3 regions of the Streptomyces sp. NPDC090127 genome follow, and region 3 is predicted to be linked to each of the others. Evidence: riboswitches for the same ligand, from Rfam matches in the RefSeq annotation. Region 3 holds a riboswitch; each other region holds the start of a gene.
What was found. Region 3 has a riboswitch for thiamine pyrophosphate ahead of thiO (glycine oxidase ThiO). Riboswitches for the same ligand answer to the same signal wherever they lie in the genome.
Positions count from the first base shown of each region.

Region 1: linked by a shared signal. The riboswitch ahead of thiC (phosphomethylpyrimidine synthase ThiC) and the one ahead of thiO (glycine oxidase ThiO) in region 3 are both predicted to bind thiamine pyrophosphate.
Region 2: linked by a shared signal. The riboswitch ahead of ACIPPS_RS00430 (thiamine ABC transporter substrate binding subunit) and the one ahead of thiO (glycine oxidase ThiO) in region 3 are both predicted to bind thiamine pyrophosphate.

Region 1 is NZ_JBIVDE010000005.1:202,857-212,482, forward strand. It holds gene hisC (histidinol-phosphate transaminase) at 1-65, opposite strand, end outside; gene ACIPPS_RS19800 (LacI family DNA-binding transcriptional regulator) at 443-1,549, shown strand; gene ACIPPS_RS19805 (metallophosphoesterase) at 1,773-3,122, shown strand; gene ACIPPS_RS19810 (hypothetical protein) at 3,282-4,124, shown strand; gene ACIPPS_RS19815 (VWA domain-containing protein) at 4,287-5,687, opposite strand; gene thiC (phosphomethylpyrimidine synthase ThiC) at 6,014-7,798, opposite strand; TPP riboswitch at 7,792-7,939, opposite strand; gene ACIPPS_RS19825 (YibE/F family protein) at 8,011-9,414, shown strand; gene ACIPPS_RS19830 (SsgA family sporulation/cell division regulator) at 9,596-9,626, opposite strand, start outside.
Region 2 is NZ_JBIVDE010000001.1:101,517-111,142, forward strand. It holds gene ACIPPS_RS00410 (hypothetical protein) at 1-1,087, shown strand, start outside; gene ACIPPS_RS00415 (hypothetical protein) at 1,430-2,386, shown strand; gene ACIPPS_RS00420 (ABC transporter ATP-binding protein) at 2,433-3,461, opposite strand; gene ACIPPS_RS00425 (ABC transporter permease) at 3,461-5,077, opposite strand; gene ACIPPS_RS00430 (thiamine ABC transporter substrate binding subunit) at 5,182-6,261, opposite strand; TPP riboswitch at 6,349-6,456, opposite strand; gene rlmN (23S rRNA (adenine(2503)-C(2))-methyltransferase RlmN) at 6,486-7,592, opposite strand; gene ACIPPS_RS00440 (STAS domain-containing protein) at 8,410-8,850, shown strand; gene ACIPPS_RS00445 (phosphatidate cytidylyltransferase) at 8,929-9,626, opposite strand, start outside.
Region 3 is NZ_JBIVDE010000004.1:370,094-379,719, forward strand. It holds gene ACIPPS_RS17250 (phytoene desaturase family protein) at 1-126, shown strand, start outside; gene ACIPPS_RS17255 (hypothetical protein) at 265-1,086, opposite strand; gene metF (methylenetetrahydrofolate reductase [NAD(P)H]) at 1,138-2,055, opposite strand; gene thiE (thiamine phosphate synthase) at 2,181-2,831, opposite strand; gene ACIPPS_RS17270 (Rv2175c family DNA-binding protein) at 2,923-3,288, opposite strand; gene ACIPPS_RS17275 (NAD(P)/FAD-dependent oxidoreductase) at 3,454-4,668, opposite strand; gene ACIPPS_RS17280 (hypothetical protein) at 4,697-5,077, opposite strand; TPP riboswitch at 5,132-5,244, shown strand; gene thiO (glycine oxidase ThiO) at 5,242-6,408, shown strand; gene thiS (sulfur carrier protein ThiS) at 6,405-6,668, shown strand; gene ACIPPS_RS17295 (thiazole synthase) at 6,674-7,468, shown strand; gene pknB (Stk1 family PASTA domain-containing Ser/Thr kinase) at 7,568-9,532, shown strand; gene ACIPPS_RS17305 (deoxyribonuclease IV) at 9,539-9,626, shown strand, end outside.

The DNA of each region.
Region 1 (9,626 bases), on a different contig from region 3:
GCGCGCAGCTTCGGTCCGCCCGCGCCCGCCCCACCCGTACCGCCTGCTCCGGCGGTGTCGCTCACTGCGCTCACTGTGGCCTCCTCGACCGTCCGTACCACCAATGCTCCTCACCTTATGAGGATTCGCCTCCGCTGCGAATGGGCTGTGGACAACCGATGGCGGACGCTGTGGACAACCAGGGGAGCGCGCGCTTGGGTGGCGCGCGCCGGTGGCGGGCGCCGTGGCGCGCGTCGCCCGTAGAGGTGAGTTGAGACCTCTTCGAGACATGGCCCCCTCAGCAGGTCCACACGGGTCGACAACCACAGATCACGCAACAGGACCCATAACTCTCTTATCTTCCAAGGCGATTGACCCTTGTTGATCATGCAGAAACGTGCCTGTCAACGAGTGAATATGCGAGCGTCCCAACCACCCGCCCTCGCCCTACTATCGGCTCGCCATGACAGCAGCAGGGAAGCACCAGGTGAGCCGGGCACAGACCCGGGGAAGCCGGCAGGGGCGGGCGGGCATCCGGGATGTGGCCGCCGCCGCCGGGGTCTCCATCACGACTGTCTCCGACGCGCTCAACGGCAAGGGCCGGCTCCCGGACGCCACCCGCCGCCACGTCCGCGAGGTCGCAGACCGGCTGGGCTATCGCCCATCCGCAGCGGCCCGCACGCTCCGTACCGGCAAGTCGGGCCTCATCGGCCTGACCGTGACGACCTACGGGGATGAACCTTTCACCTTCACCGAATTCGCGTACTTCGCGGAGATGGCCAGAGCCGCCACATCGGCAGCGCTCGCCCGTGGCTATGCCTTGGTCATCCTCCCCGCCACCTCCCGCCATGACGTCTGGTCGAACGTCGCCCTCGACGGCACCGTCGTCATCGACCCCTCCGACCACGACCCGGTCGTCACCGAGCTCGTCCGCCAAGGCCTGCCCGTCGTCTCCGACGGACGCCCCGCCGGCACGCTCCCGGTGACCGCCTGGGTCGACAACGACCACGAAGCCGCCGTCCTCGACCTCCTCGACCACCTCGCCGACGCCGGTGCCCGCCGGATCGGCCTCCTCACCGGCACCACGACCGACACGTACACCCGCCTGTCCACCACCGCGTACCTCAACTGGTGCGAGCGGGTCGGACAGGACCCCGTCTACGAGGCCTATCCGGCGCACGATCCGTGCGCGGGCGCCGTCGCGGCCGACCGGCTGCTCGCCCGCCCCGACCGACCCGACGCCGTCTACGGACTCTTCGACCCCAACGGAACCGATCTGCTGGCGGCAGCCCGCCGCTACGGACTGCGCGTGCCGGAGGATCTGCTGCTGGTCTGCTGCAGCGAGTCGACCGTCTACGCCAACACGGAACCACCCATCACGACCCTCTCGCTCAAACCGCGCCGGATCGGCACGGCCGTCGTCCAGCTCCTCATCGACGCCATCGAAGGGGTCGACACCGACGGACCGGTCGAGCAGGTGATACCGACCGAACTCATCGTCCGGACGTCCTCGCAGAGGCGTTCGCCACGAACGACGGTCAGCCCGCCCCGGTCACCCACGAAGGACTGAGGGTCGGCTTCGGGGCCGTGCCGGGCACAAACTCCGGCCCGGCCCTGCTCCGACCCTGGACCGGACCTTCTCAATTCGGGCGAAACAACCGGTGAACCCGGAGTGGACCCGGATTCACCACCCCTGGTGCGTCACACAGGCGGACCCTCATTCCTATGATGGGCGCACGACACCGCGGACCGCCCCGACCAGGCCGGTCCGCGATGTGCAGGGCATCGCGACGGTGGTGGAGGGGTCGATGACTCAGGGGGCCGGGCAGGAACCCGTGGTGCGCACGGCGACATTGCGTGACTTCCGCGTACCGCCGTACGCCCGGGTGCCCGTACAGGGCCAGTCCCCGGAGCCTCCGGAAGGGCATGCCGTCGTACCCGACGAGCCCTTCCGGCCCGTCGCCGATCCCACCCTCCATCTCGGCCTCGGCCTCGGCCCCGCGGCCCTGGCCGACATCGCGCCCCCGGTCTCGCTCTCCGCGACCGTCGCGGACCACGTCGGGCAGGTGAACCAGGTGAACCAGGTGGGCCACGCCGGTCACCCTGGGAACGCCGGTCAAGCCGGTCACCCCGGTCAAGCCGGTCACCCCGGTCACACCGGTCACACCGGTCACCCCGGGAACGCGTTCCCGGACGACGAGATCCCCGAGGGCTACACCCCCACCGAACGCGACCTCCCGGTGATCAACCGCGGGGACACGGTCCAGGTCCAGGTGGACCCGGCCTCCGCCCCCGCCCCCGCGCCCGCCTCGGTCGGCGAGGGCCCCGGCCCGCTCTACGTGGTGGGTGACGTCCACGGCTACCTCGACGAACTCGTCGCCGCCCTGCGCGAGCAAGGGCTCATCGACGACGACGGCGCCTGGGCCGCGGGCAACGCCCGCCTCTGGTTCCTCGGCGACTTCACCGACCGCGGCCCGGACGGCATCGGCGTCATCGACCTCGTCATGCGCCTGTCCGCGGAGGCCGCCGCCGCCGGCGGGTACTGCAAGGCCCTGATGGGCAACCACGAGCTGCTGCTCATCGGCGCCAAGCGCTTCGCGGACACTCCGGTCAACTCCGGCGCCGGCACCGCCACCTTCCAGGCGGCCTGGCTGCTCAACGGTGGCCAGAAGCACGACATGGACCGCCTCCAGGACGTCCATCTGCAGTGGATGTCCCGGCTCGACGCCGTGGTGGAGGAGGACGGGCATCTGCTGATGCACTCCGACACCACCGCCTACCTCGATTACGGCAGCACCATCGAGGACGTGAACGAGACCGTCCACGAGATCCTCACCCGCAACGACGCGGACGAGGTCTGGGACCTGTTCCGCAAGTTCACCAAGCGCTTCGCCTTCCGCGACGACGCCGGTCCACAGGCCGTCCAGGAGCTGCTCACCACCTACGGCGGCCGTCGCGTCGTGCACGGTCACAGCCCCATCCCGTACCTCCTGGGCCAGGTCGGCACCGAGGACGGCGAGGGCGGCTCGGACCCGGTGGTCGACGGCCCGCACGTCTACGCGGACGGGCTGGCGATCGCCATGGACGGCGGTGTGACCATGGCCGGAAAGCTGCTGGTCGTCCAACTTCCCCTGAACGGCTGACGCATAACGCTGCGCATCCGGGGAAGTCGATTTCAGGAAACCCCCTGTCACCCTGCGCCATAACCGCAATACCATCGGGACATCCGTAGCAGGCTCTCCTCCGTTTCCGCCCAACTGGCCGTATCCCACGGTCAGAACGGCCCTACGGAGCATCGGGGGATGCACATGAACGTGGCTCCGCACCTGCTGACCGAGGATCGATCCGAGTACGAGCGCATCCTCGACGACGCACTGCGCAACGCGTACGCCCATCCCGATCTCGCCGAGATCGGCAAACGGCTCACGGCCGGCCAACTGCGCACGATGGCGCTGAACGCGACAGCGCTGATCACCGCCGCGGCCGCCGTCGAGTACGACCACTTCGTGAAAATACGCGAAGAGGTCCGGTCACCGAGTGGTACGAGCGTGATGGACGCCGTCCTGACGGCGGACGGAGACGGGGCGAGCGGCGGCCCGGGCGCGGGCCTCGTCGCGATCGTCACGGTCCTCGCGCCGGTCCTCGCCGGCCCGGCCGCACTGATATTCCTGCTGGTCGGGGCCGTACTGAAGGTGTTGGCGCCCACGCTCACCTTCGCCGACACCCTGCTGACGGCCGGCTGGTTCTTCGCGGCCGTCGCCGCCGCGGGCCTCTTCTGCGCCGCCGTCGGGCTGCTGCTGACGGCGCTGCGCAACCGCTCCACGGAAGTGGCCGCGAGCGATCCACCCCACAGGGAAGCGGACGACGAGCTGTTCCGCGCCCGCGAGGCCTGGCGCCGCGCCCTGCTGGAACGAGGCATCCTGCCGTTCCTGCGCGACGCCCTGGCCGCGGCAGGACCGGCGGTACCGCCGGCTGTGCCGCCGCCGCGCACGGACCGCATACCGAAGATCGGCTACAGCGGGCCGAACTTCTCCAGCCCGAACGAAGGCTCCGCCGGGACGCGCCCGAGGTATGCGAGCCCCGACTTCAGCAGCCCGGACTTCACCGGCCCGGAATTCGGCGCGTCGGAACGCCGACCGGACTGAGCCGGGAGACCGGTACGGCGCACGGCTCGCACGGACGGACGGCTCGCACGACTCGCACGGACGGACGGCTCGCACGGCTCATACGGACGGACGGCCGCCCCCGGCCGCCCGGCCCCCGGCCCCGGGCCCCCGGGCCCCCGGCCCCCGGCCTCCGGCCTCCGATCAGAGGATCCCGGCTCGCCCCGCTGCCGTGATCCAGGACGGGAACTCGGACAGAAGCCGGTCGTACAGCTCGGCGTCGGGCACCCTGCCGATGTCGTCCACCGCGAAGAACCCCACGTTGTCGACCCGCCGCCCGGCCATGGTGTCGAGGCGTTCCAACACGCCGTAGTGGGAGCGCCCGAGCCCGACGAACTGCCAGAAGATCGGTTCCTCCACCGCCTCGCGCAGCTCGCGTTCGATCTGCGCGTTGCGGTACACGCCCCCGTCGGAGAAGAACAGCACGAGCGTGGGTGCGGCCGCCGGGTTCTCCCGGACGAAGGACCGGATCTGGGCGATCGCCTTCTGCTCCTCGTTCTGGATGCCGATGTCCCGCATGTCGACCTGGCCGGGCGCAAGACCGCTGCGGGGCTTCCGGCTCCGTCGGAAGAGGGCGAGCTCGCCGACCCGTACATGAAGCCGCAGCCAGTCCGGGAGCTCACCAAGGCGCAGGTCCGGCAGCCGCGCGGCGTTCGAGGCGAAGGTCCAGGCCTGCATCTCACCGTCGTCGTCCAACTGCGCGGCAACGGCCGCCATCCGCTCCACGACGTCCGCCACGATGCCCTTGGAGTAGAGGGCGGACATCGAGCCGGAGGCGTCGAGGACGAGGACGACACGGGCGGTGACCCCGGCCGCACCGTGCTTGCGCAGGCTCACCGCCACCAGCTCCTTGCGCAGCGACAGCCGCTTGCGCATGTCGACGGGCAGCCGCTCGACGTCCTTCTCGAAGCGCGGCCCGTCGGCCACGACCGGCGGCGCCTGCCGTACAGCGGCGGGGACAGGAGCGGGAGCAGGAGCAGGGGCGACCGCAGGTGTCGTCGGCGCCGTCGGCTCCTCGTCGACGCTGATCCCGAAGTCGGTGGCGAGACCGGCCAGACCGGAGGCGTACCCCTGCCCGACCGCCCGGAACTTCCACTGCCCCGCCCGCCGGTACAGCTCGCCCCCGATGAAGGCGGTCTCCGACGTCGCCGTCATCTCGAAGCGGGCGACCTCCGCCCCCGTACCGCCGTCGAGCAGCCGTAGTGTCAGCCCGGACATCTGGCCGAACGTCCCGCCGTCCGCCGACGCGCACAGCACCACCCGGTCGACGGCGGGCTCGACCCCGCGCAGATCGACCTCGACGGTGTCGGTGGTCGCACCTGCCTCCTGCCGCTTCCCGAGGTGGCGTACGGACCCGGAGGAGTGGGTCGGTTGGTTGTAGAAGACGAAGTCGCCGTCGTCGCGCACCCGTCCGGCCTGGGTGAGCAGCAGCGCCGAGCCGTCGGCGTCCGGCGCCCCCGCCCCGGCGGCCCAGGAGAGCACGACTCGGACCACGGCCGAGGCGACCGGAACGTTGGCGCCCTTGCTCAGGGAACTCGCAGTCATGCCGCCAGTCTGCCCAGTCCGACGCTCCACGGGAACGACTTCGACAACGGGCCCGCGATCCCCCCGGGTCGCGGGCCTCCCTCGTCGTCGCCGGGCCCCACTCGTCGCCGGGCCCCACTCGTCGCCGGGCCCCACTCGTCGCCGGGCCCCACTCGTCGCCGGGCCCCACTCGTCGCCGGGCCCCACTCGTCGCCTCCGACCGCACTCGCCGTCACGGGCCCCACTCAGCGCCCAAGCCCCACTCGGCGACCGGGCCGAGCCCCGCTCAGCGTGCTCGCCGAGCCCCGCTCGCCGTCGCAGGCCCCGCTCGTGGTCCGAGCCGCGGTCTACTCCGCCATCGGCAGGTACACCCGGTTACCGGAGGCCGCGAACTCCTTGGACTTCTCCGCCATGCCTGCCGCGATCTCGTCCGACTTCAGGTCGCCGCCGTGCTCGCGGCGGATGTCCTGCGAGATCTTCATCGAGCAGAACTTCGGACCGCACATCGAGCAGAAGTGCGCGGTCTTCGCGGGCTCGGCCGGCAGCGTCTCGTCGTGGAACTCACGGGCGGTGTCCGGGTCGAGCGCCAGGTTGAACTGGTCCTCCCAGCGGAACTCGAACCGCGCGTCCGACAGCGCGTCGTCCCACTCCTGCGCCCCCGGGTGCCCCTTCGCCAGGTCCGCCGCGTGCGCCGCGATCTTGTACGTGATGACACCGGTCTTCACGTCGTCGCGGTTGGGCAGGCCCAGGTGCTCCTTGGGCGTGACGTAGCAGAGCATGGCCGTGCCCCACCAGGCGATCATCGCGGCGCCGATGCCCGAGGTGATGTGGTCGTAGGCGGGCGCGACGTCCGTGGTCAGCGGACCGAGGGTGTAGAACGGCGCCTCCTCGCAGATCTCCTGCTGGAGGTCGATGTTCTCCTTGATCTTGTGCATCGGGACGTGGCCCGGGCCCTCGATCATCGTCTGCACGTTATGGCGCTTGGCGATCGTGTTCAGCTCGCCGAGCGTGCGCAGCTCCGCGAACTGGGCCTCGTCGTTGGCGTCGGCGATCGAACCGGGGCGCAGGCCGTCGCCCAGCGAGTACGTGACGTCGTACGTCGCCAGGATCTCGCAGAGCTCCTCGAAGTTCGTGTAGAGGAAGTTCTCCTTGTGGTGCGCGAGGCACCAGGCGGCCATGATCGAGCCGCCGCGCGAGACGATGCCGGTCTTGCGACGGGCGGTCAGCGGGACGTACGGCAGCAGCACGCCGGCGTGCACCGTCATGTAGTCGACGCCCTGCTCGGCCTGCTCGATGACCGTGTCCTTGTAGATCTCCCAGGTCAGCTCCTCGGCCTTGCCGTCGACCTTCTCCAGGGCCTGGTAGAGCGGCACGGTGCCGATCGGCACGGGAGAGTTGCGCAGCACCCACTCGCGCGTGGTGTGGATGTTGCGGCCGGTGGACAGGTCCATGACCGTGTCGGCGCCCCACTTGGTCGCCCACGTCATCTTCTCCACCTCCTCCTCGATGGAGGAGGTGACGGCGGAGTTGCCGATGTTGGCGTTGACCTTCACCAGGAACCGCTTGCCGATGATCATCGGCTCGATCTCCGGGTGGTTCACGTTGGCCGGAAGGACGGCCCGACCTGCCGCGATCTCCTCCCGTACGACCTCGGGCGAGACGTTCTCGCGGATCGCGACGTACTCCATCTCCGGGGTGATCTCGCCCCGGCGGGCGTACGCGAGCTGGGTGACGGCCTGGCCACCGCGGCCCCGGCGGGGCTGGCGCGGACGGCCGGGGAAGACCGCGTCGAGGTTCTTCAGGCCCCCGCGCGGCGAGGTGTGCTTGATGCCGTCGTCCTCGGGGCGGACCGGGCGGCCCGCGTACTCCTCGGTGTCGCCCCGCCCGATGATCCAGTTCTCGCGCAGCGGCGGCAGGCCCCGCCGTACGTCGGTGTCGATGGTGGGGTCGGTGTACGGACCGGACGTGTCGTACAGCGTCACGTCCTTGCCGTTGGTGAGGTGCACCTGCCGGACGGGCACGCGGAGGTCGGGGCGCGAACCCGCGACGTACCCCTTGTGCCAACCCGGCTTGCGCTCGTCCTGGCCGGCGTTCTCGCTGGTGGCAGGCGTGCGTGCATCCTGAATGGTCATGAGACCGATCTCCCTACGCCGGCATTACCCGGTAACAGGTTCGGCGGTCGGCGCAGCCTCTTCCCGTACGTACATCCAGTACGCGCGTACGGTGATCAGCGCCCTCTCAGCCCGGTGCTCCGAGCTCCCGCGTGTGCAAAGGTGCCACCACGCTAGCGTCAATCCGGCCGTGCTGAACAGTGGGCCCCCGCCGTTCTTGCGATGATCGGTCGGTGACTTCCTCGCAGCAGACCCCAGAACCCGACGGTCATGACGGCCACGGCGCGCATGGCGACGCGGGCCATGGGCATGGCCACAGCCACAGCCATGGGCCGGCCGCGCCCGTCTCCCGGCACCTGCGCAGAGTCATCGCCGCTGTCCTGATCCCGTTCGCCACGGCGGTGGTGGTCGGGCTCGTCGTCCTGTGGCCGGGCGGCGCCCCCGAGCACGAGCGCACCGGCGTCGGCTTCGACCGGCAGACGTACCAGGGCAAGGTCGTCTCGGTGGAGCACGTCGACTGCGCGGACGTGAACGCCGCTCAGGTCCCGCCGACCGGTGACACCTCCACGCCCGAGGGGCGCGAGGCGGTCAACGCCCAGCAAGGGGAGTGCGAGAAGGCGACGATCGAGGTCACGAGCGGTCCGGACAAGGGGCGTACGTTCGTCGAGATCGTGCAGCCGGACGCCCCGCGTCAACTGGACGACGGGCAGGGCGTGGTGGTGGCGTACGCGCCGGACGCCCCGCGCGACCTGCAGTACTCGGTGACGGATGTGAACCGCAAGGTTCCGCTGGCGGTGCTCGCCTTGATCTTCGCCGTGGCGGTCGTGCTGGTCGGCCGGATGCGCGGGGTGATGGCGCTGGTCGCGCTCGCGGTGAGCTTCATGATCCTGACCTTCTTCATCCTGCCGGCGATTCTGCAGGGATCGAATCCGCTGGTGGTCGCGGTGGTCGGGTCCAGTGCGATCATGCTGATCGCGCTCTACATGTGCCACGGGCTCTCCGCCAGAACCTCGGTCGCGGTCCTCGGGACGCTCATCTCGCTGATGCTGATCGGGCTGCTGGGCTCGCTCTTCATCGGCTGGGCCTCGCTGAGCGGCAACACGGACGACAACACCGGTCTGATCCACGGCCTCTACCCCGAGATCGACATGTCCGGGCTGCTGCTGGCGGGCATCATCATCGGTTCGCTCGGTGTCCTCGACGACGTGACCGTGACCCAGACCTCGGCGGTGTGGGAGCTGCACCAGGCCGACCCGCGAATGGGGCCGCGTGGGCTCTACCGGGCGGGCATCAGGATCGGCCGCGACCACATCGCGTCCGTGGTGAACACGCTGGTCCTCGCCTACGCCGGTGCGGCCCTGCCGCTGCTGCTGCTCTTCTCGATCGCGCAGAGCAGTGTGGGGACGGTGGCCAACAGCGAACTGGTGGCGGAGGAGATCGTCCGCACGCTGGTGGGGTCGATCGGTCTGGTCGCCTCGGTGCCGGTCACGACCGTGCTCGCCGCGCTCGTCGTCTCGGCGGACCGGCCGGGCGCGCCGGGCGGGCAGGGTGCGCGGGGCGGGCAGGGTGCGCCGGGTGCGCGGGGCTCGTTGGAGAAGCGTTCATCCAGGGGTGGGCGCCGCCGCCGGGCCAAGTGACCGGGCGCCGGGCACATGACCGGGCGGCGCCGACCTGCGCCGAAGAGCCGGTCCCAGTGACCGGGTGGCGCTGCCCCGGCGTCGGAGAACCGGTCCGAGGGACCGGACCCGTGCCGACCTGCGTCGGAGAACCGGTCCGAGGGACCGGGCCTGGGGCCCCCGCAGCCCCGGGACCGGTCCTTCAGCCGGCGTTCTCCTCCGCGAGGATGCGG
Region 2 (9,626 bases), on a different contig from region 3:
GGTCGCCGCGGCGGCCGCGGGGGTGGGCTTTCTGCTGTTGTGCACGCTCGGGTACGCCGTGGGCCACCCGGACCGGTCGGCCGCCGCGACCCTGCGGCTGCTGTGGTGCCTGATCCCGCTGGCCGCGACGGTGCACTTCGCGGTCGCCGTGGCCCGTACGGACCCCAGCACCACGCCACGGCCCGGGCTCTCGGCGATCGGACTCGGCCCGGCCCGGCTCACGGCCATCGCCGCGGCCTCGACCGCAGTCGCCTGCACGCTCGGCTCGATGGTGGCCCTGCTGTTCTTCCTGCACCTGCGCGGCGACATCACCGGGCTGCCCTTCGACGGCGCGGCAGCCGAGCTGGTCGCGGCGGGCCGCCCGATCCCGCTGGCCGCCGCGCTCACGCTGCTGGCGATCCTGCCCGTGGCGGCCACCACGGCGGCGGCGCTGGCCCTGCGCCCCCGGAAGACCCCGGCGGGCCCCGAGGGCGTGGAGAAGTCGCCGCCCTCGGGCCTCCCCTGGGGGGTGGCCCTGCTCGCGGCAGGCCTGGCGGTCGAGACGTACGCCGGACAGGGCGGCGCGGCCGGCGGGCTGCCGCTCCCGGGCCGCTTCGACGCCAGCCCGGCGGGGGTCCTCGCGGGCTGGGTCATCACGGCGATCGGCCTCGCGACGGCGGGCCCCGGCATCACCCACTGGTGCGGCCGTCTGCTCCAGGCCGTCCGCCCCGGCGCGACCCGACTGCTCGCCGGCCGCGTCCTGATGGACGAGTCCCGGCGCATCGGGCGCCCGCTGGGCGTGGTGTGCGCGGTGGCATCGGGCGCGGTCGCGGCGGTGACGCTGTACGACTCCGGCACGGGCGGCTTCGGCCCGCTGACCGGCCTGGGCGCGTCGCTGGTGATGGCGTGCACGACGGCGACGCTGCTGACGGCGGCGCTGGAGTCCAAGCAGTGCCGCGCCCACACGACGGAAGCCCTGGTCCGCCTCGGCGCCCCGCCCACGGTCCTGCGCACAGCGGCCCTGATGCGCGCGGGCGCGCTGCTGGCGGTGTTCCTCCCGCTCACCTGGCTGGTGGGCACGCTGGCAGCGGTCCCGCTGGCGGCGTGACGACGCCGAGGCGTGACAGCGGCCGCGGAAGTCACGGCGACCGAGGGCGTGACGGCGGCCGGGGCCGTGACGGCCGGGGCCCCGGGAGTGCGTGCCGGGACCCGGCGATCCGTCACTCGAACCGGCTGCTGGTGGGGACGCCCGCGGAGGCGCGCACACGAATCGAGCACATGCACGAGCGCTGGCGGGCTGAGCACTCTCGTCCGGGGCGACATCTGAGGAGTGGCTCGCGCCCGGCCGCGGCGCGCCGCGTCACGGAAGGCCCGAGGAGGCAACGTCGACGCCCGATCAGCCGTCTGGCAGTCCGGACACCGACCTCTCCTCCCGGAACGGAGCCACCTCGTGCTCATAGGACTGCTGACGGCCGTCGCCGCCTCGATCTGCTACGGCACCGGCTCCGTCCTCCAGGCCGTCGGATCGCGCAGATCCGCCCGGCGCGAGGCGGCTGCCGAGGCGGCCGGGCAGGTCACCGGCCGAGGCGGGCCCAGCCTGGCGTCGACCGCGAAGGCGGCGACGACCTGGGAGTTCGTGGTCGGCACGGTCCTGGACTTCATCGGCTTCGGCCTCGGCGCGCTCGCCGCCCGGATGCTGCCCCTGTTCCTCTCCCAGACGGTCATCAGCGCGAACCTGGTGATCACGGCGGTCCTGAGCGTCCGGATGCTCGGCATCCGGCTGACGCGCGCCGAGTGGACGTCGATCGGCGTGGTCTGCTCCGCGCTCGTGCTGCTCGCGAGCGCGGCGGGCCCCGAGGGCAGCGGGCACGCCGCGCCCGGCACGCACGGGTGGCTGCTCGCGGTCGCGCTGGTCCTGATGGCCGGCGGCACGCTCCTCGTCCGGCTCCTGGGCGCGCGGGCGGCGATCCTCGCGGGCCTGCTGTCGGGTCTCGGCTTCGGCGCGCTCGGGGTGGGCGTACGGATCCTCGACGGCGTCGACCCGTTCGACCTCGGCACGCTCGTCACCGATCCGGCGCTGTACGCGATCCTCGTCGCCGGGATCGGCGGGATGTACCTGCACACCGTCGCGCTCCAGATCGGCTCGGTGAACGGGGCGACGGCGGCGCTCGTGGTCGGCGAGACCGTGCTGCCCGGGATGATCGGCGTGTGGTGGCTGGGCGACACCTCCCGTGCGGGCTTCGGCTGGCTGGCCGTCCTCGGCTTCGCACTGGCGGTGGCGGGCGCCGTGGCGGTCGCCTGGTTCGGCAACCCGGCCGCCCACGGCACCCCGCCCCCGCCGGAGGACCCCCCGTCCCGGGACCCGGCCGCCGCACCGCGCGCCGCCGAGTCCCCCGCCCTGCGCTAGGGGGTCGTGCGGGCAACCCCGCGACCGCCACTGACGGGCCATCACCTCACGGCGCCTCGCCCGCGAGGACCACGACCTCGTCCGCCGCGAAGGCCACACCCACCTCCGCGCCCTCCGCCGGAGCGTCGCCGAGGGCGCACTCCGCCTCCAGGGGCGGGCCCTCGGCCGGGCGCAGGAGGACGGTGACGTGCGTGCCGCGGAACGTGCGCGCCTCGACCGTGCAGGTCAGGCCGTCCGCCGGGCCCACCAGCCGTACGCCACCGGGGCGTACGAGGACCTCCCGCGCGCCCTGGGGCGAGCCGTCCGGCACCGGGATACCGCCCCAGACGGTGTCGGCGGCCGCGCCGCTCACCGTCCCGGGCACCACGTTGTCGAAGCCGAGGAAGCGGGCCACGAACGCGGAGGCCGGGCGCCGCCAGACCTCGAGAGGGGTCCCGGACTGGGCGATCCGGCCGTCGCGCATCACCACCACCCGGTCGGCGAGCGCGAAGGCCTCGCCCTGGTCGTGGGTGACGGCCAGCACGGTCGTACCCAACTGACGGAACAGGCTCCGCAGTTCGACCACGAGCCGTTCCCGCAGTCGGCGGTCCAGCTGGCCGAGCGGCTCGTCCAGCATCAGCAGCCGGGGCCGGGGCGCGAGCGCGCGGGCGAGCGCCACGCGCTGCTGCTCGCCGCCCGAGAGCGAGGCGACGGCCCGCCCGCCGGCCCCGGACAGCCCGACGAGCTCCAGCAACTCCCGTACCCGCTCGTCCCGTTCGGTCTTCGCGACACCGTGCATCCGCAGCCCGAATGCGACGTTGCCGCCGACGTCCCGCTGCGGGAAGAGCTGGTGGTCCTGGAACATCAGGCCGACCCCGCGCCGGTGCGACGGCACCCCGGTCTGGTCCGTGCCGTCGAGTCGGACCCGTCCGCCGTCGAGCGGCTGGAGCCCGGCGACGGCCCGCAGCATCGTGGACTTGCCGCTGCCGCTCGGCCCGAGCACGCACACGATCTCGTGGTCGGACACCGCCAGCTCCACGGAGTCGAGCACGGCCCGTTCCCCGAACCGTACGGTCGCGTCCTCGATGTGCAGCATCAGAACTCCCCCGCGGTGGTCCGGTCGGTCCGGAGCCGTTCGAGCAGCAGCAGGGACACCGCGCACACCACCATCAGAATCGTCGAGAGGGCCATGGCCTGGCCGTAGTTGAGCTCGCCGGGCCGACCGAGCAGGCGGGCGACGGCGACCGGCAGGGTCGGGTTGTCGGGCCGGGCGATGAAGACGGTGGCGCCGAACTCGCCCAGCGAGACGGCGAAGGCGAACCCGGCCGCGATGAGCACCGCCCGCCGTACCAGCGGCAGATCGACCTCGCGCCAGGCCCGCAGCGGCGAGGCGCCCAGGACGGCAGCCGCCTCCCGCAGCCGTTCGTCGACGGCGCGCAGCACGGGCAGCATGGTCCGTACGACGAAGGGGACGCCGACCAGCGCCTGCGCGAGCGGGACGAGGATCCAGCTGGCGCGCAGGTCGAACGGCGGCTCGTCCAGGGTGATCAGGAAGCCGAAGCCGACCGTCACCGCCGAGACCCCGAGCGGCAGCATCAGCAGCGCGTCGAAGCCCCGTACGAGACGCCCGGCCCGGCGGGTGAGGGCGGCCGCCGCGAGCCCGCCGACGAGGAGGGCGAGGGCGGTGGCGACGACGGCGTACCGCAGCGAGTTCCCGATGGTGTCGACCATCGGGACGAGGAAGGTGCCGGAGGGGTCGACGGACTGCAGGGCCCGGTAGTAGTCGAGCCCGTACCCGTCCGAGGTGGCGAAGGACCGCTCGACGAGCACCGCGAGCGGCAGCACCAGCAGCAGGACGATCGAGACGAGGACGCCCCCGAAGAGCGCCCAGCCGCCGAACCCCCGGGGCCGCCGCGCGGTCTGTTCCGGCGGGACCAGCTTCAGGGCGGTCTCCCGCCGCCGTACCGTCCGGGCGTGCACGGCGAGGACGGCGCCGACGGCGACGAACTGGACGATCGTGAGGACGGCGGCCGTCGTCAGGTCGAACCGGTCGACCGTCTGCCGGTAGATCTCCGTCTCCAGCGTGGAGTACGCCGGTCCGCCGAGGATCTGGACGATCGCGAAGGAACCGGCGGTGAACAGGAACACCATCAGCGCGGCCGCGGCGACGGCGGGACCGAGCGCCGGGAGGGTCACCGTCCGCCAGGCCGTGAACCGGGAGGCGCCGAGGACCCGGGCGGCCTCCTCCTGGCGCGGGTCGAGCTGGGCCCACAGACCGCCGACGGTCCGGACGACGACGGCGTAGTTGAAGAAGACGTGGGCGAGCAGGATGGCCCAGACGGTCGTGTCCAGACGCACGCCCCACACCTCGTCGAGCAGCCCGCCGCGCCCGACGAGCGCCAGGAAGGCCGTGCCGACCATGACCGTGGGCATCACGAAGGGCACGGTGACGACGGCCCGCAACAGCCCCTTGCCGGGGAAGTCGAAGCGCGCGAAGACGTACGCGCCGGGCAGGGCGATCAGCAGCGTCAGCGCGGTGGAGGCGAGCGCCTGCCACAGGGTGAACCAGAGGACGTCGAGGATCTCCGGCCGGGTCAGCGTCTCGCCGAACCGGCCGAACTCCCACGCCCCGTCGACGCGCAGCCCGCGCTCGACGATCGAGGCGACGGGCCAGGCGAAGAAGAGGGCGAAGAAGGCGACGGGCACGACCATCAGGCCGAGCCGAACCGCGCTTCCCCGCCGGTCCGACCGGACCGACCGGACGGACCCGGCGGGCCCGCCCGTGGGTTCGGTCCGGCCGGACCTCTTGTCGGGGCCTACTTCACGACGGTCGAGGACCACGTCTGGATCCACTGCTCGCGCTTCTCGGCGATCTTCTCGGGCGCCATGGTCAGCGGCTTGTCGATCGTCACACCGTGCCGGGTGAACAGCTCGGGCAGCTTGGCGCCCTCGGTCACCGGGTTGACGAACATCTGGAGCGGCATGTCCTCCTGGAACTTCTTGGAGATCAGGAAGTCGATCAGCGCCTTGCCGCCCGCGGGGTTCTTCGCCCCGTTCAGCAGTCCGGCGAACTCGATCTGCCGGAAGCAGGTGCCGGTGGAGACGCCGGTGGGGGCCTCCTTCGGCTGCGGCTCGGAGTAGAGGACCTCGACCGGCGGGCTGGAGGCGTAGGAGACGACCAGCGGTCGGTCGCCCTTGGCCTGCTTGCCGCCGGCGGAGCCGGAGAACTCCTGGTTGTACGCGAGCTCCCAGCTGTCGACGGTCTTCACGCCGTTGGCCTTGAGCTTCTGCCAGTAGCCCGGCCAGCCGTCGTCGCCGTACCGCGCGGCGGTGCCGAGGAGGAAGCCGAGGCCCGGGGAGGACTTCTCGGGGTTCTCGACCACGAGCAGGTTCTTGTACTCCGGCTTGGCCAGGTCGTCGAAGGTCTGCGGGGGCGCGAGCTTCTTGTCGGCGAAGTACTTCTTGTCGTAGTTGACGCAGATGTCACCGGTGTCGATCGGGGTGACCCGCTGCTCCTTGTCGACCTTCGCCTCGGCCGCGACCCCGTCCAGGCCCTTCGCCTCGTACGGAACGAAGATCCCGTTGTCGAGGGCTCGGGAGAGCAGGGTGTTGTCCACGCCGAAGAAGACGTCGCCCTGCGGGGAGCCCTTGGTCAGGATCTCCTTGTTGACGGCGACACCGGCGTCGCCGCTCTTGAGGACCTTGACGGTGAAGCCGGTCTGCTTCGTGAACTCCGCCAGGACCTCCTTGGAGGCGTTGAAGGAGTCGTGGCTCACGAGGGTCACGGTCTTCGGCGCGCGCTCGTCGGTCTTGCCGGCCGCGTCCCTGACGTCCTCGGTGCCGCACGCGGCGAGAGTCGTGACGCCGAGCGCTGCGGCCATGGCCGCGGCGGCCATCTTCTTGGTGCTCACTGGAAATTCCTCCTGGGTGTGACCAGGAAGAGACGCGGCCCCGCCCACCGCGAGGTGGGCAGGGCGCAACAGCTCGAGTTGCGACCGAACTTCCTACCCAGAATGACCTGGGCGAGGTTCAGAGGGTCTGCGGTCCGATGACCGCACTCTCAGCGCTGTGGCGCTCCCCTGTCGGAATATGGAGATGTGTTCGAGCACAGACTACAAGGTCAGCGCTCGGAGGCCGCCAGCTGTCCACAGGCGCCGTCGATCTCCTGCCCGCGGGTGTCACGGACGGTGACCGGAACACCGTGGGCGGCGATGGCCTCGACGAAGGCCTTCTCGTCCTCGGGCCGGGACGCGGTCCACTTCGACCCGGGCGTCGGGTTCAGCGGGATCAGGTTCACGTGGACCCGCCTGCCCTTGAGCAGCCGCCCGAGCAGGTCACCCCGCCAGGCCTGGTCGTTGATGTCGCGGATCAGGGCGTACTCGATGGAGATCCGGCGGCCGGACTTCTCGGCGTACTCCCACGCGGCGTCGAGGACCTCGCGGACCTTCCAGCGCGTGTTGACGGGCACGAGGGTGTCGCGCAGCTCGTCGTCGGGGGCGTGCAGCGAGACTGCGAGACGGCACTTGAAGCCCTCGTCGGCGAAGCGGAGCATCGCGGGCACCAGGCCGACGGTGGAGACGGTGATCCCGCGCTGCGAGAGACCGAGCCCGTCGGGCTCCGGGTCGGTGAGGCGGCGGACGGCGCCGACGACCCGCTTGTAGTTGGCGAGCGGCTCGCCCATGCCCATGAAGACGATGTTGGACAGCCGCGCCGGTCCCCCGGGCACCTCGCCGTCGCGCAGGGCCCGCATCCCGTCGACGATCTGGTGCACGATCTCGGCGGTCGACAGGTTCCGGTCGAGACCGGCCTGGCCGGTGGCGCAGAACGGGCAGTTCATCCCGCAGCCGGCCTGCGAGGAGATGCACATGGTGACCCGGTCCGGGTACCGCATCAGCACGGACTCGACGAGCGTGCCGTCGTGCAGCTTCCACAGGGTCTTACGGGTGGTGTCGTCGTCGCACGAGATGTGCCGCACCACCGACATCAGGTCGGGCAGCAGCTCCCCCTGCAGCTTCTCGCGGGAGCCGGCGGGGATGTCGGTCCACTCGGCGGGATCGTGGGCGTACCGCGCGAAGTAGTGCGTGGACAGCTGCTTGGCGCGAAACGGCTTCTCCCCGATCGCGGCGACAGCCTCCTTGCGCTCGGCGGGCGTGAGGTCGGCAAGGTGCCGCGGCGGCTTCTTGGCTCCGCGGGGGGCGACGAAAGTGAGTTCTCCGGGCTTGGGCATGGTTCCCCCAGTGTCGCAGACGAACGCGGAAACCCGGGCGCCGCGGGACGAGCAGGGGCCGCACGGGCGGTCGGGCAGGGGGAGGCGGGGCCGCGCAGGCGGTCGGGCCGGGGGACGCCGGGCCGCGCGGGCGTCGGGCCGACCGGCCGAGGGGCCGCACGGGCGGTTGGCCGGCAGGCCGAGCAGGGCCGCACGGGCGGTCGGGCCGCAGGAGGAGTGGGGGCCGCACGGGCGGTTGGCCGGCAGGCCGAGCGGGGCCGCTCGGGCGGTTGGCCGGCAGGCCGAGCGGGGCCGCTCGGGCGGTCGGGCCGCAGGAGGAGTGGGGGCCGCGCGGGCGGTCGGGAGGGGACGGCCGCACGGGCGGTCGGGCCGCAGGAGGAGTGGGGGCCGCGCGGGCGGTCGGGAGGGGACGGCGGCACGGGCGGTCGGGCCGCAGGAGGGGCGGGGACGGCGACGCGGGCGGCGGCGCGAGCGGTCCCGTGGGGGCGGCAGGGGCGTCAGCCGGGGCGCGCCGCCTGCGGAATGGGGGGCCGCAGGCGGCTGCGTGCCGCGACAGGCCGGCCGCCGCGGGTGGGGGGGGTACCGCGGGCAGCCGGCTCCGGCCCACCGAGTACCCCCGAAAACGCACCTCACACCACCCTCCCCGTCGGCCCCGTCCGGCCCGCGCCGGGCGGCGGAGGACGCCACGCGACCGGGGGTCCGCCGCCCCACACGTGTGGCCCTTTGCCCTCTCGCCGGGTGATCCGCAATGGTCAGATGGGGTGAAGCGGGCGCGTTGATCGTTTCCCCGGACGGGCCGCGAGGCGTTCATGGGGATGTGAGTACCGCAAGCGCCGCCCCGATACTGCCCGCCGCCCTCGCGCCCCTGGCCGCCTCTCCCGTGCACGACTCGGGCGCGGACACCGCGCCCGGAGTCATAGGCATTGACGCCTGCACCACGCTCGGCACGACGCTCGTCGTCCATGTCAGCGGAGAGATCGACCGCCTCAGCTCGGCTCCGCTCGGCGCCCTCATGGCGTCGGCCGCCGAGGACGGATACATCGGGCTCGTGCTCGATGCCTCCCAGGTCACCTTCTGCGACTCCGGCTTCCTCCGCGTCCTGCGCTGGTGGCCCCGTGACGGGCGTCGGCTCCGGCTGACGAACCCCTCACGGGCCGTGCAGCACCTCCTGCGGGCGGTCGCGGTCACGGCGCGGAACCCGGCAAGGGCGCGCCCCTTCGCCGGGGGGATCACGGCCCTGTCGACCCTGCCCGGCTAGCCGCGCCTCCGGTCGCGGAAACGACGTGAGGGGCCCGCCGCTCGAAAGCGGCGGGCCCCTCACGTACGGACAGGCAGGTCAGGTGGTGCCGACGAAGACCACCAGCAGCAGCCAGACCACCGGAGCCGTCGGCAGCAGGGAGTCCAGGCGGTCCATGATGCCGCCGTGGCCCGGCAGCAGGGTGCCCATGTCCTTGATGCCGAGGTCACGCTTGATCATCGACTCGCCGAGGTCGCCGAGCGTCGCGCTCGCCGCCACCGCGAGGCCGATCAGCAGGCCCTGCCACCAGGTGCCGTCGTCGATCAGGAACTCCATGCACAGCGCGCCCGCCGCCATCGCGAAGGTCACCGCTCCGACCAGGCCCTCGCGGGTCTTGCCGGGGCTGATGCGCGGTGCCAGCTTGTGCTTGCCGAAGCGCCAGCCGATCGCGTACGCGCCGGTGTCGCTGACGACCGTGAGCAGCAGGAACGTCAGGACCCGCTCCGGACCGTCGTCGGCCGTGAGCATCAGCGCCACGAACGTCGCCAGGAACGGCACGTAGAACGCGGCGAAGACGCCCGCCGTGACGTCCTTCAGATAGCCCTCGGGCGGCTCCGTCATCCGCCACACGAGGACCGCGAGGGCGGTCAGGGCCATGGCGACCCAGGCCCCCTCCGTCCCGCGGACGTAACCGGCGACGACCATCGCGGCGCCGCCGACCGCCAGCGGGACCAGCGGGGCCTTGATGCCCTTGCGCTCCTGGAGCCGGGAGGTGAGCTCCCACAGGCCGACCACGA
Region 3 (9,626 bases):
CTGCCGGGCCTGTACGTCGCGGGCGGCTGGTCCCACCCGGGCGGCGGCCTGGCCCACGCGGGCATGTCGGGCGCCCTGGTCGCCGGTCTGATCGTGGAGGGCGACGACTTCCGCGGCTCACGGTAGGGCGGGACTCCCGTTAGGCCGGGACTCCCGGTAGGCCGGCTCCCGGAGGCCCGGCCTCCCGCAGACCGGGACTCCCCTCTCGAAGCCCGGGCTCCCGCAGGCCGGGCGGCCCGGTAGGACCGGCGGCCACCCGAGCGGCTAGTAGCGGTACTGCTGGTCGTTGTCGTGGCCGTAGAAATCCTGGCCCTGCGGCGGCTGGGCGGGCTGCTCGCCGTCCCGCTGGTGCGGCACCCACACCCCGCCGGGGGGCGTGTCGTAGCTGTACGACGGCGCGTACGGGTCCACGTGGGGCTGCTGGCCGCCGGTGGAGTAGTCGTACGCGGCGTACTGCTGGCCCTCCATGCTCGGGCCGATGTACGGGTCGGAGTAGGCGGCGTACTGCTGCCGGCCGCTGTCGTAGTCGTAGGCCGGCTGGTCGTACCCGGGCTGCTGCGCGTACCCCGGGTGCTGCTCGTAGCCGCCGTAACCGCCGTCGTCGTAGGTCCCGTAGGAGTGCTGCGAGGTCTCGGGGTGGGCCTGGGAGTGGTCGTACGCGGGGGTGTAGACGCCGTACTGGCCGGTGTCGTCGGGCATCGGCTGGGGCTCGTACACGTCCGTGGGCTCGACGGAGGTGGCGTCGACCGGCTCGTAGGAGAGGTCGCTGACCTCCAGCGTGGGGCCGGTCTCGGCGGGCGGGGCGGACTTGCGGCGGCGGCTCGCGCCGGGGCTGCCGCCGATCGCCCAGCCGGTGGAGAAGCCGCGGCGGAAGGAGAGGGTCACATAGGTCTGGCCGACGGCGAAGGCCACCGCGCCCACGACGATCACCGCGACGGAGGGCAGCAGCACACCGAGGACGACCCCGAGGAAGCCGCAGAAGGCGAGGACGCGCCAGCGCAGCCTCGCCTTGTACTGCAGGAGCACCTCACCCAGCAGCCACAACGCCACGACACCGAACGCGATGTAGAGGACCGTCCACCCCATGCCCGCCCCTCTCCTACGGCCACCGCCGCGGGTCTGGGGCGGGTACGCCGGTCACGACTGCACGTGCAGTCCGAGATTCTCGTAGATCTCCAGCGTCGCGGTGGAGTTGTTCAGCGTGATGAAGTGCAGTCCGGGGACACCCTCGGAGAGCAGCCGCGCGCAGAACTCCGTCGCGAACTCGATGCCAATGGAGCGTACAGCGGCCGGATCGTCCTTGACGGCGAGGATGCGGTCTTTCACGTCCGACGGGAAGAGAGCGTTGCTCAGCTGAGGCAGCCGGTCGAGGGTCTTCACGTTAACAACGGGCATGATTTCGGGGATGATCGGCGTCTCGCAGCCGGCCTTCACCACGCTGTCGCGCATCCGCAGATAGTTCTCGGGGTCGAAGAACATCTGGGTGATGGCGTAGTCCGCCCCGGCCCGGCACTTGTCCACGAAGTGACGGATGTCCGTGTCCCAGTCGGTGGAGCGCGGGTGCATCTCCGGGAAGGCGGCGACGCCCACACAGAAGTCGCCGGACTCCTTGATCAGCCGGACGAGGTCGGCGGCGTACAGGACGCCCTCGGGGTGCTCGATCCAGTCCCCCAGCGGGTCGCCCGGCGGGTCGCCGCGCAGCGCGAGCATGTTGCGGATGCCGGCGTCGGCGTACTGCCCGAGGACGTTGCGCAGCTCGGCGATCGAGTGGTCGACGGCGGTGAGGTGGGCCACGGGGGTGAGGGTGGTGTCGCCGGCGATCTTCTGGGTGGCCTTGACCGTGCCACCGCGCGTGGAACCGCCGGCACCGTAGGTCACGGAGACGAAGCTAGGGCCGACCGCCTCGACCCGCCGCAGGGCGTTCCAGAGGCTCCGCTCACCCTTCTCGGTGCGCGGCGCGAAGAACTCGAACGAGTACGACGGCTTGCCGGACGCGAGGATCTCGCGGACCGTGCGGGCGTGGTCCGAGCGGGTGGAAGCGGTACCTAGGGCCATACGGGCAGGTTAGACGGGGTGCTGCGGCCGACGAAGCGCTGTCCGAGTGATGGACACCGTTCTGGACACTTTCCCGGGCGGCCCGTCGGTGCCCGCCGGGGCCCCGCCCCGGCGCCCTTCGGCCGTTACGCGACGCGCTCGCGGACCCGCTTGGCCAGGCGGGCCGTGGCCGCGGCAGGGTCGTCGGCCTCGGTGATCGCGCGGACGACGACGATCCGCCGGGCGCCCGCGTCCAGGACCTCGTCGAGGGTGGTCTCGTCGATGCCGCCGATGGCGAACCAGGGGCGGTCCTGCCCCAGAGCGGCCGCGTGGCGCACGAGGCCGAGGCCGGGGGCGTACCGGCCGGGCTTGGTGGGGGTGGGCCAGCAGGGGCCGGTGCAGAAGTAGTCGACGCCCGGCTCGGCGGCGGCCGCGTCCACCTCGGTCTCGGTGTGGCAGGACCGGCCGACGAGCACGTCCCGGCCGAGGATGGCGCGGGCGGCGGGGACCGGCAGGTCGCCCTGGCCCAGGTGCAGCACGTCGGAGCCGATGGCGTGGGCGACGTCCGCCCGGTCGTTCACGGCGAGCAGCTTGCCGTGGCGGCGGCAGGCCTCGGCGAGGACGGCGAGGTGCTCCAGCTCCTCGGCCGCCTCCATGCCCTTGTCGCGCAGCTGCACGATGTCCACGCCGGAGGAGAGCACGGCGTCGAGGAACGCCGGCAGGTCGCCCTGGCGCCTGCGGGCGTCCGTGCAGAGGTAGAGCCGGGCGTCGGCGAGCTGGGCGCGAGGCGTGGACATGGGTGGATCCCCCCGTTGGGTGTGGCGGTCCGAGGGGGCCGGGCGGACCCGGCCCCCAGGGGCCTCCTGTGGTGTCTTCGGTGCGTGTGCGTCAGACGGCGAGCGCCTGGGCGCGGCGCTTCACCTCCGTGCCGCGATTCTCGCTGAGGGCCTGCGCGGGCGTGCCCGGCAGGCTCGGGTCGGGAGTGAAGAGCCACTCCAGCATCTCTTCGTCGGTGAAGCCGTCGTCCTTCAGGAGGGTCAGGGTGCCGGAGAGGCCCTTGACCACCTTGTCGCCGTCGATGAAGGCGGCGGGCACCTGAAGCGCCTTGTTCTCGCCGCGTCGTACGGCGATGAGCTGGCCCTCCTTGACCAGCTGCCGTACGCGCGTCACCTCGACATCGAGCATTTCCGCGATGTCGGGGAGATAGAGCCAGGCGGGGACGAGAGCATCGGTTCTTGCGTCAATCTCGGTCACAGGACAAGCCTGCCATCCCGGACTGACAGTCGGTAGTCGGGCCCGGCGGGGTGTCTCGTCGGTCCCGGGACGCCGACGCCCGGCCCGATCCGGACGGCCGGCTCAGGCGCCCGGCCCGATCCGGACGGCCGGCTCAGGCGCCCGGCCCGATCCGGACGACAGGGCTCAGAGGACTGCCGCCTTCAGCGGGACGGCCGGATCGGCGGCGCGCCCGGGGTCGACCCGCGCGCCGGACTCGATCAGCTTGCGACCCTGGGCAAGGTCGCGGGGGCGGCCGACGGCGAGGAGGGCGACGAGGACGCCGTCGCGCAGCCAGAGCACGGACCAGGCGGGGTCGGCCGGGTCGCCCCGGCGGACCAGCTCGGTGGCTCCGCCGTGGTGTCCGGCGTACTGCACGAACCGGCCGAACTGCTCGGACCAGAAGTACGGCACCGGGTCGTAGACCTGCGGCGTCTCGCCGATGATGTCGGCCGCGACGGTCCGGGGCCCCTGGAGCGCGTTGTCCCAGTGGTGGACGAGGAGCCGGGCGCCGTAGCGGGCGGAGGGGAAGGAGGCGCAGTCGCCGACGGCGTACACGTCGGGCAGGGAGGTGCGCAGCCGGTCGTCGGCGGTGACGGAGCCGCCCGCGTCCCGGGCGATGGCGGAGTCGGCGAGCCAGCGGGTGGCGGGCCGGGCGCCGATGCCGACGACCACCGCGTCGGCGGGCAGCCGTCGGCCGTCGGCCAGGACGACCGTGCCGGATTCGACCCGGTCCACGCGCGCGTGGGTGAGGAGTTCGGTGCCGCTCTCCTCGTACCAGCGGGCCATCGGGGCGGCGACGTCGGCGGGCAGCGCGCCGGCGAGCGGGCGGTCGGCGGCCTCCACGACGGTGACCGCGCATCCCGCCTCGCGGGCGGCGGTGGCGAACTCGGCCCCGATCCAGCCGGCGCCGACCACGACGATGTCGTGGCGGCTCTCCAGGACGGGCTTGAGGCGGGCGGCGTCGTCCAGGGTGCGCAGCAGGTGGACCCCGGGGACGCCCTCGGTGCCGGGCAGGGTGACGGGTTCGGCGCCGGTGGCGACGACCAGGACGTCGTACGGGACGGGTCCGGCCTCGGTGTCGATCTCGTGGGCGTCGGCGCGCAGGCCGGTGACGTCGAGGCCGAGGCGCAGCTCGATGGAGAGCGCCTCGAAGTCGACGTCGAAGGCGGAGTCCTCGGCCTTGCCGAGGAGGACGGCCTTGGAGAGGGGCGGCCGGTCGTAGGGCTGATGCGGCTCGGCCCCGATGAGCGTGACCTGTCCCGCGAAGCCCTGTTCGCGCAGGGCGACGGCGGTCTGGACGCCTGCCATCCCGGCGCCCACGACCACGACCCGTTGCTGTGCCTGCTTCTGCTCGCTCACCCGATCACCTTAACGATCTGACGCACCGTCAGGAAGGCAGCTGCTCCACGACGCTGGTCCCGGAGCCCTCCTGGGACTCCCATGCCCAGCTCTCCTCCAGCCGAACGCGCCCGTCAGTGAGCTCCACCACGGTGGAGACGCAATGCCCGGAAGATGTCGTTCCGTCCTGCTTCGCCTGGACATAACGGAAGTCGAGCCGGTCCCCCGCGCGCGTGCCGACGAGATACCCCCGCACGATGTCACCGCCCGCGTACTCGGCCCAGATCCGGCCGTCCTCCTCGTGGTACGTGAACCGGGTCCGCGTCCCGACCTGACCGGGGGCCTGGTCGGCGACGGGGGCGAACGTCAGACCGTCGAGGGATCGACAGGCCGGTCGCGGGTGGTCGTGGGAGACAGGGGGGCGGGCCACTGCGGAGGCTCCCTTACTGGGCGTCGGACACGGGGGTTAGGCTGACGGTCAACGTAGAGCACTCGCGGGAGCCCGGACGCACCGGGCTGAGAGGGAGGCTGACCGGCCTCCGACCGTACGAACCTGATCCGGGTCATGCCGGCGAAGGGAGGGGCTGGACGCCCATGTCGCGTACATGCAGTACCTCGGACGTTCTCGTCGTCGGGGGCGGAATCATCGGTCTGGTCACGGCCTGGCGGTCCGCGCAGCGCGGGCTGCGCACCACGGTCGTCGACCCCGAGCCGGGCGGTGGGGCCGCCCGGGTGGCGGCCGGGATGCTGGCCGCCGTCACCGAACTCCACTACGGCGAGGAGATGCTGCTCGCCCTCAACCTCGCCTCCGCGCGCCGCTACCCCGCCTTCGTCGAGGAGCTCCAGGACGCCACGGGCCAGGACGTCGGCTACCGCGCCTGCGGCACGCTCGCCGTCGCGCTCGACGCCGACGACCGGGCCCATCTGCGCGAACTGCACGCCCTGCAGCTCCGCTCCGGCCTGGAGTCGGAGTGGCTGAGCGGGCGCGACTGCCGCCGCCTGGAGCCGATGCTGGCCCCGGGGGTGCGCGGCGGGCTGCGGGTCGACGGCGACCACCAGGTCGATCCGCGCCGCCTCGCCGCCGCGCTCGTCACCGCCTGCGAGCGCGCCGGGGTGGTCTTCCACCGGGGCCTCGCCGAGCGGCTGACGGTGGTCCGGGACCGGGCCACGGGCGTCACCGTCGCCGACGGCGGCCCGCTGGAGGCGGACCAGGTCGTGCTGGCCGCGGGCAGCCTGAGCGGCCGGCTCGCCGGCGTACCGCCGGAGGTCCTGCCGCCCGTGCGTCCCGTCAAGGGACAGGTGCTGCGGCTCACCGTGCCGCCCGGGTACGCGCCGTTCCTCTCCCGCACCGTCCGGGCGGTCGTGCGCGGCAGCCACGTCTACCTCGTCCCGCGCGCGAACGGCGAGCTGGTGGTCGGCGCGACGAGCGAGGAGCTGGGCTGGGACACCACCGTCACGGCGGGCGGGGTCTACGAGCTGCTCCGCGACGCCCACGAGCTCGTCCCCGGCCTCACCGAGCTGCCGCTCACCGAGACCCTGGCCGGCCTGCGCCCCGGGTCGCCGGACAACGCCCCGCTCCTCGGCCCGACCGCCCTGGACGGCCTGCGCCTCGCCACCGGGCACTACCGCAACGGCGTCCTGCTCACGCCCGTCACCGGCGATGTCATGGCCGAGTACCTCGCCACCGGCGCGCTTCCGGACGAGGCCCGCCCCTTCACTCCCCGCCGCTTCTCCCCCGTACGTCAGGAGCAGCCCGCATGAACGTCTCCCCGAACGCCGCGCATCCCGCGCCCTCGCCCACACCCTCGGCCGCGCCCGTCACGAACGTCTCCGTCAACGGCGAGGCGCGCGTCCTCACCGTGCCCACGACTCTCGACGCCCTGGTCACCACGTTGACGGCGGCGCCGTCCGGCGTGGCGGCGGCCGTCAACGAGACCGTCGTCCCGCGCGGCCAGTGGTCCGCGACCGTCCTCGGCGAGGGCGACCGGGTCGAGGTCCTCACCGCCGTCCAGGGAGGCTGAGCACGATGTCCGACGACACCTTCCTCCTCGGCGGTACGGAGTTCTCCTCCCGCCTCATCCTCGGCACCGGCGGGGCGCCGAGCCTGGACGTCCTCGAACGGTCGCTGGCCGTCAGCGGCACGGAGCTGACGACCGTCGCCATGCGGCGCCTCGACCCGACCGTGCGGGGCTCCGTCCTCTCCGTCCTGGAGCGGCTCTCGATCCGCGTCCTGCCGAACACGGCGGGCTGCTTCACCGCGGGCGAGGCGATCCTCACCGCACGCCTGGCCCGGGAGGCGCTCGGCACCGACTGGATCAAGCTGGAGGTCATCGCCGACGAGCGGACCCTCCTGCCGGACCCGGTCGAGACCCTCGACGCGGCCGAGACCCTGGTGGACGACGGCTTCGTCGTCCTGCCCTACACCAACGACGACCCGGTCCTCGCCCGGAAACTGGAGGACGTGGGGTGCGCGGCGATCATGCCACTCGGCTCCCCGATCGGCTCCGGCCTCGGCATCCGCAACCCGCACAACTTCCAGCTGATCGTCGAGCGCGCGGGCGTGCCGGTGATCCTGGACGCGGGGGCCGGAACGGCATCGGACGTCGCGCTTGCGATGGAGCTGGGCTGCTCGGCGGTCATGCTCGCCTCCGCGGTGACCCGGGCGCAGGACCCGGTCCTGATGGCCGAGGGCATGCGGCACGCCGTGGAGGCGGGCCGCCTGGCCCACCGGGCGGGCCGGATCCCGCGCCGGCACTTCGCGGAGGCCTCCTCGCCGACGGACGGCCGCGCGGCCCTGGACCCGGAGCGCCCGGCGTTCTGAGCCTGCCGGGGGTCCGAGGGCCGTGGGTCGCGTCACAGCTGTGCTGCGGTCGGGGCCGGTGGGGACGGGGTGTCCGCGGTGACTCGTAAACTCGGGGCCGTGGACACGACCCTTCAGGACCCCCTCGTCGGGCAGCTGCTCGACGGCCGCTACCGCGTCGACGCGCGCGTCGCCGTCGGCGGGATGGCCACGGTCTACCGGGCCGTCGACACCCGCCTGGACCGGGTGCTCGCGCTCAAGGTGATGCACCCGGCCCTCGCCACCGACGCCGCGTTCGTCGAGCGGTTCATCCGCGAGGCCAAGTCCGTCGCCCGGCTCTCCCACCCGAACGTGGTGGGCGTCTTCGACCAGGGCGCGGACGGCGCGTACGTCTATCTGGCCATGGAGTACGTCGCCGGGTGCACGCTGCGCGACGTGCTGCGCGAGCGCGGGGCGCTCCAGCCGAGGGCCGCGCTCGACATCCTGGAGCCGGTGCTCGCCGCACTGGGCGCCGCGCACCGGGCCGGGTTCGTGCACCGGGACATGAAGCCGGAGAACGTCCTGATAGGGGACGACGGCCGGGTGAAGGTCGCCGACTTCGGTCTCGTACGGGCGGTCGGCTCGGCCACGCACACCACGGGCTCGGTCCTGGGCACCGTCTCGTACCTGGCGCCGGAGCAGATCGAGCACGGCACCGCGGACACCCGCGCCGACGTGTACGCCTGCGGCGTCGTCCTGTACGAGATGCTCACCGGCGGCAAGCCGCACGGCGGGGACACCCCCGCCCAGGTCCTCTACCAGCACCTGAACACCGACGTGCCGGCCCCCTCGGCCGCCGTGCCCGGTCTCGCCTTCGAACTGGACGAGCTGGTGGCGAGCGCCACCGCCCGCAACCCCGAGATCCGCCCGCACGACGGCGTCGCGCTCCTCGCGCAGGCCCGGGAGGCCCGGGCGACCCTCACGGACGGGCAGCTGGACGCCGTACCGCCGCAGGCGCACGCCGAGGACCGTACGGGGTCGGAGGACCGGACCAGCGTGATCCCCCGGCTCGTGTCCCGCGAGGCGGGACCCCAGACCGAGCACGCCGTCCAGCACACCAGCCGGCTGACCGCGCCCCCGGTCGAGCTCCGGCCCGAGGGCCGGGCCACGCACCGGGACCGCGGGCGCAGGGGCGGCGGCCTGCGGGAAGGCGGCCGGCTGACGCGCGGTCCGCTGCTCGTCGTCGCCGCCGTGCTGCTCGCCCTGGGGATCGGCGGAGGCGTCTGGTACATCAATTCCGGCCAGTTCACCCGCGTCCCGGCCGTCCTCGGCCAGACCGAGGCGAAGGCGACGCAGCGACTCACGGACGCGGGGCTCGACGTCGGGACGACGCGCCGGGCGTTCAGCGACGTGTACGAGCGCGGCACGGTCATGGCCAGCGATCCCGCCTCCGGCGAGCGGATCCGGGGCAACGGCACGGTCACGCTCACCCTCTCCCGGGGCCCCGAGATCGTGAAGGTCCCCCGGCTCAAGGGGAAGCCGCTGGCGGAGGCGAGGCGGTTGCTCGCCGACGAGGGCCTGGCCGCCGGTCTCGTCACGCACGCCTTCAGCCAGGACATCGCGCAGGGCGCCGTGATCAGCTCCGACCCGGAGGCCGGCACCGAGCGCAGTCCGGACTCGGCCGTGGCGCTGGTGGTCAGCAAGGGCCGCCCGATCGACGTCCCCGACGTGGCGGGCACGTCGGTCTCCGAGGCCACCCGCACGCTCCGCGAGGCCGGCCTCAGGGTGGACGTCGCGAGCGAGCAGATCCACTCCGCCGAGCCGGCCGGCACGGTCGCCGCCCAGTCGCTCGCGGAGGGCAGCCGGGCCGCCCGGGGCGACCGGATCGTCCTCACCGTCTCCAAGGGCCCCCGGATGATCGAGGTCCCCGACGTGACGGGCGAGTCGACCGACTCCGCCCGCGCGAAGCTGGAGGAGGCGGGCTTCGAGGTGAAGGTCGAGAAGACCTTCCCGTTCCTCGGCGACACCGTCTCCGGCCAGTCCGTCGACGGCGGCTCCACCGCCCCCGAGGGCTCCACCGTCACCATCAAGATCAAGGGATTGTAAGAACTCATGCGCAACCCCGTCGGCGGCCATGTCCCCGTGGCCGGCGGCCTCGCCACGGTCGGTCTCGGCTACGCCCGCGAGCTGGGCGCGGAGG